DNA from 2 places in the Marinobacter lacisalsi genome. Region 2 is predicted to be linked to the other one. Evidence: predicted binding sites of a transcription regulator. Region 2 holds the regulator's gene; the other holds the start of a gene.
What was found. Region 2 encodes FliA, which starts transcription of late flagellar genes. Its sites were predicted from a motif close to CTAAAGTTTNNNNNNNNNNNGCCGNTAA; they were not measured.

Region 1: a site for FliA is predicted at 1,560-1,587, ahead of flgM (flagellar biosynthesis anti-sigma factor FlgM). Genes of this name have one in related genera too.

The regions. Positions count from the first base shown of each region.
Region 1 covers NZ_JBHSDI010000011.1:104,843-107,693, reverse strand. Annotated here, with positions in the region: gene ACFOZ5_RS07935 (chemotaxis protein CheV) at 1-448, opposite strand, end outside; gene flgA (flagellar basal body P-ring formation chaperone FlgA) at 743-1,450, shown strand; gene flgM (flagellar biosynthesis anti-sigma factor FlgM) at 1,647-1,976, shown strand; gene ACFOZ5_RS07920 (flagella synthesis protein FlgN) at 1,985-2,455, shown strand; gene ACFOZ5_RS07915 (peptidylprolyl isomerase) at 2,601-2,851, shown strand, end outside.
Region 2 covers NZ_JBHSDI010000010.1:13,791-16,641, forward strand. Annotated here, with positions in the region: gene ACFOZ5_RS05950 (MinD/ParA family protein) at 1-565, shown strand, start outside; gene ACFOZ5_RS05955 (RNA polymerase sigma factor FliA) at 597-1,346, shown strand; gene cheY (chemotaxis response regulator CheY) at 1,572-1,955, shown strand; gene ACFOZ5_RS05965 (protein phosphatase CheZ) at 2,005-2,787, shown strand; gene ACFOZ5_RS05970 (chemotaxis protein CheA) at 2,801-2,851, shown strand, end outside.

The DNA of each region.
Region 1 (2,851 bases), on a different contig from region 2:
CGATCACTTCCACCAGGGCATCGTCCATGCGGGTTACCGCCGTCAGATACACCTCACGACCTGCGCCTTTGGGCGGCGGCAGGATATCCTCCCAGTTCATATTGACGATACGATCAACACCGGAGACGAGGAAGCCCTGGGTGCGGCGATTGTATTCGGTAATGATCACAAAGCTGGTCGCAATCTGATCCGCGGGCAGTGCCGGGCCCCGGATGGCCATGGACAGGTCGATGATGGGAATGGTTTCACCACGGATATGGGCCACGCCCCGCACCATGGACCGACTGTTGGGAATGGAGGTCAGTCTGGGGCACTGCAGCACTTCCTTGACCTTGAACACGTTGATGCCATAGAGCTGCCTGCCCTGTAGCCGGAACAGCAGCAACTCCAGGCGGTTTTCCCCTACCAGCTGGGTGCGTTGGTTAACACTGTCAAGGACGCCTGCCATTTGAAACTCCCGAAAATGGTTATGGCAGCTTACCGGCTTGTGTCCGTCGGCAGATCCGGGAACGGCACGGTAGTTGCTTCATTATGATTGACTGGTCAGAACGTGGTTAAAGCGTCAGAAACCCGACGCGCCAGCCTGACACATGCACTGCCTACACATTGTAGCGTTGCTTGCGGCTAGCGTGTGTAACGGCTGGTATCCGGGAAAGTTTAGAGTTTTTGATGACCGGATTGGCCCGGCCGCCGATCACGTTTCCTGACACCTTTTCAGACAGCATAGGACAAAGCCGGCTCAATGCGCATACTTCTGCCACTCGTGCTTATCGTTATCCAGGGGACCACGACCGCCCTTGCGGCAGCACAAACCGGCCCGGACGACATCGTCGGCGCCGGCCGCGCGTTCATGGAGCGCTACGCCGGGGAGCTTGAGTCGCAAGGTCTGGAGGCGGAATACGCGCTTGGCAGCCTGGACCCCAGACTGTCACTGGCACCCTGTGACGACGACCAGATTGCCGTGGAATTCAGCAGTGACCCGATGCAGAGTACGCAGCCGTCGCTGCTGGTTTCCTGCGAGGGTGAACGCCCCTGGCGCATGTACCTGTCCGTGTCCCTGGATATCTACGGTGATGCCCTTGTGGCGGCACGTCCGCTGAACCGTGGCGACCGCATCAGCCAGTCTATGGTGACCACCGAGCGGATCGTGGTAAATGCCATCCGCCAGGGCACCATTACCCGCCCCGAGAATCTGATCGGGCTGGAACTGAAGCGCCCGGTCCGGGCCGGAACGCCGTTCACCCCCCACCTTGTGACCAGCCCCGATGCCGTGTCCCGCGGTGACCATGTTATGATTACCGCACGCAGCAAGGCTTTCGCCGTCCGTACGCGGGGCAAGGCACTGGGCAATGCCCGGGTCGGTGAGCAGGTACGGGTGGAGAACCTGTCGTCTGCCCGCACGGTACGTGCCCGGGTGGTCGCCCCCGGGCAAGTGGAAATAGCCATGTAATGATCGGCAAGGGCCTGCCAGTAACGGCAAACCATTGCCGTCGGCAGCCCCTTTAAGAGGCGGAGAGTGAACAGTGTCACTCCGCTACAGAAAGATGAACAAAGTTTTACTCAAGAAAGGGCCCGACCCGTCGATAAACGGGTAAGAATCAAATTTCGCCCGCCACGGAGCGGCACATTGCAGAGAAGGTATCGTCATGGCAGTTAACTTTAACGGGATTGGCAACAACCAGGTTAACTCCCCCACAACCAGCACCGACAAGGCACCGAACGCCAAAAGTGGAAACCAGTCGGCCTCGACCGAACAGGCGTCACGGCAGGCACCGGCGGCCCGTGGGGAGAACGTCAACCTGAGCAGGCAGGCCAAGGAGCTCAGGCAGATGGGAGATAAACTGGAGAGCTATCCGGAAGTGGATGACAGCCGCGTGGAACAGATCCGCGCAGCGCTGGCAGATGGCTCCTACAAGGTGGATGCCGAGAAAGTGGCCCAGAAAATGCTTGAGATGGATGAAAGCATTTTTGGGTGAGGTAAACCATGTCCGCCGTAGACAAACTCCAGGGTCTTCTCGACCAGGATCTTGACCAACTCCAGCAGCTCAGAACCCTGCTGGGGGAAGAAAAAACCCTGTTGGCCAACGCCGACGTTCGCAGTATTGAACCGCTGACAGAGACAAAGAACACGCTCCTGTCGGCGGTCCGCGACCGCGCCCGCCAGAAAGTCCACCTGCTGGTGGAAATGGGATTTCGACCGGATCAAGGCCACCCCTCCCGCTTTATCCGCAGCGCAGGCCTTACCGAGCTCTACCAGCGCTGGGAATCCGCCCAGGCCACCCTTGCTGAGTGCCACGCCCTCAACCAGCAGAACAGCAAAGTGGTCAGTCACCTGCAGGCCCGGCTGGCAAAACTGACGGATATCTTCCGTGGCAGTTCAGGTCAGCAGAAGCTTTACGGGGCGAGTGGCCAGCAAACCTCCGTCGGCCAGCGCAATATCCTGGCCAGCGCCTGATTCCGGGCCGGGCTCCCCGGCTCTTGCGGCTCGGTATTACCAGCTACAACAAAGTAGAAGAATTGGTAATCTCGCCGGTTACCGGGTCACCGGTCTTGCTGATTCTGGTAGACTCCAGTCGGTCACTTATCGAATGGAGCCTGCCATGGATCGCCTCTCAACCCGCACTATCGCTACTCAACTGATTCGCGTCCTCGGACCGCTGCTAACGGCATTGATCATGCTTGGTGTCGTGGCTCCCGCCCAGGCCCAGGACAGCTCCGATGACAACGACACCCTGCCTGAGGTGCGGGTTTCCACCACTGAAGGCGCATTCACTGTCCGCCTGCGCCCTGACATTGCCCCGCTTACCGTCGCCAACTTTCTGGAATACGTTGAAGAAGGCTTCTACGACGG
Region 2 (2,851 bases):
GATTGTCCCCGCCTCCTCCGGCACCCAGCGCATGACCCAGCTGTCACCCATGGAGCATGCGGGCCTGATCAACGCCTTCAGCGAGCTGGGTGATCAGATCGACGTGCTGATTGTGGATACCGCTGCCGGCATTTCCGAAGGCGTGGTCAGTTTCCTGCGAGCCTCCCAGGAACTGTTGCTGGTTGTCTGTGACGAACCGACCTCCATCACCGACGCCTACGCCCTGATCAAGCTGATGAACCGCGACTATGGCGTCAACCGCTTCCGTATCCTTGCCAATCAGGTCCGCAACGAACAGGAAGGCAAACATCTGTTCGGTAAACTGACCCGGGTCACCGAGCGCTTCCTGGATGTTGCACTACAATATGTAGGCATGGTTCCTTACGATGAGGCAGTGCGCAAGGCGGTTCAGCGGCAGCGCGCCGTGCTGGACGCCTACCCCAGGGCAAAGGCCTCGCTGGCCATCAAGGCGCTGGCGGAACAGGTCGACAGCTGGCCGCTACCTTCATCCCCCCGGGGGCATCTGGAGTTCTTCGTGGAGCGCCTGGTAAGCACAAACGCCTGATCCAATCCTGTTGTATGGGTTAACCGGATACATGACATTGGCCAGAAGTCTCGGAATCTATCATCAAACCGGTCGGCGCGATGCCCATCAACTGGTGGAGCAGCATGCGCCGCTGGTCAAGAAAATCGCCCTGCACCTGATGGCCCGGCTACCGGACTCGGTACAGCTCGAGGACCTGATGCAGGCTGGCATGATGGGCCTGCTCGAAGCCGCCGCCAAGTACCAGTCGGACCGGGGCGCCTCCTTTGAGACCTATGCCGGCATCCGCATTCGCGGTGCTATTGTCGATGAAATCCGCAAGGGTGACTGGGTACCGCGTTCCGTCCATCGCAATGCCCGCCGGGTGTCCGCCGCCATCAAGATGGTGGAGGACCGGGAAGGTCGGGAAGCCCTGGATCACGAGGTGGCGGACGAGCTGGGAATGACGTTGTCCGCTTACCATGCCTGCCTCAGTGATGCCAATTCCGGACGACTTTTTTCCCTGGATGAACTCAATGAATCCGGAGACCTGCCGATACACGAACAGGAAGCTTCGGATAATCCCCTGGACGAGGTTTCGGGTGCCGCTTTCCGGCGTAATCTGGCAGCCGCCATCGAGGAACTGCCGGAGCGTGAGAAGCTGGTCCTCGGCCTGTATTACCAGGAAGAGCTGAACCTGAAGGAGATTGGCGCGGTACTGGGCGTCAGTGAGAGCCGGGTCAGCCAGATCCACAGCCAGGCCGCGTTGCGGTTGCGGGGGCGCCTTTCAGAATGGCAGGCATCTGACGCCGGAACACAGTAGCGTGCCCCTTAACAGGTTGCTGAACGACTGAGCAAGCTGACGGCACAAGCCGCAGAGCGGAATGTCGCGCGATAACACATTGAAACGGTAAGCAACGCTGAGGCTGCTAGAATGACGCCATCAGCCGGGAAACCGGCGGCGGTAAAGCGGTGTCATCCGTGTTTTCCAGGTCCGTGACGATTCGGGCCCGGCCATTATTCCAGCGACGACCAACTGGAGGTCCCATTGGACAAGAACATGAAAATTCTCATTGTGGACGATTTCTCCACAATGCGGCGGATTATCAAGAACCTGCTGCGTGACCTCGGGTTTACCAATACCGATGAGGCGGATGACGGTAATACGGCGCTGCCCATGCTTCGTTCCGGAAAGTACGACTTTCTGGTGACGGACTGGAACATGCCAGGCATGTCCGGGTTCGATCTCCTCAAGGAAGTTCGCGCCGACGAACAGCTCAAGGACCTGCCGATCCTGATGGTGACTGCGGAAGCCAAGCGCGACCAGATCGTCGCGGCTGCCCAGGCTGGGGTAAACGGTTATGTCGTCAAACCGTTCACGGCCGCTGTACTCAAGGAGAAGATCGAAAAGATCTTCGAGCGTATTGAGTAGAGCGCCAGAAGCGCTTTGAAACCTGAACAGACAGTCTGGATGTGCTCCCATGAGCGAAGACAAACAAAACGGCTCCCACCTGGATCCTGAAACCACCAGCCAGCTGAAAGAGCAGGCCAATGAGTTGGCGAAACAGGTCAATGCCGGTGATTATGCCAGGGCGATGTCCCTGATCAACGACCTGAGCGAAGTGAGGGACCAGAGTCTCTATCGTGAAGTGGGTCGCCTGACGCGCAGCCTTCACGAGGCCATTCGCAATTTCCAGATCCAGCCCCAGAACCCGGAGCAGCAGGAAGCCCTGTCAAAGATGTCCGACGCGTCGGACCGGCTTCAGTACGTGGTGGAAATGACCAGCAATGCCGCCAACCGGACCATGGATCTGGTGGAGGATGCCATGCCCCGGGCCAATGCCATGTGCGAGCAGGCCAAAGCACTACGGGATGACTGGCAGCGCCTGCGCCGGCGGGAAATGGCACCATCCGAGTTCCGTGAACTCTATGTTCGTATTGACCGTTTCTTCGAGAGTCTCTCGGACGATGCGGAAAAAATGTACCACGACCTGTCGGAAATCCTGCTGGCCCAGGACTTCCAGGATCTGACCGGCCAGGTGATCCAGAAGGTGACGGCGCTGGTCAAGGAAGTGGAAGAAAACCTGTTGGGCCTGGTGGTCATGGCCAGCCATGTGGACCAGTTGACCGGAACCGTCCACGACCTGAAGGAAAAGGAAGCCTCAATCAAGGGGGAAGGCCCCCAGATGCGCGCCGCAGAGCGGTCTGACGTTGTGTCCGGACAGGACGACGTTGACGACCTGCTGTCCAGTCTCGGCTTTTAAGTGAGGTGAATGCATGGCATTCGATGCAGATGAAGAAATTCTCCAGGACTTCCTGATTGAGGCG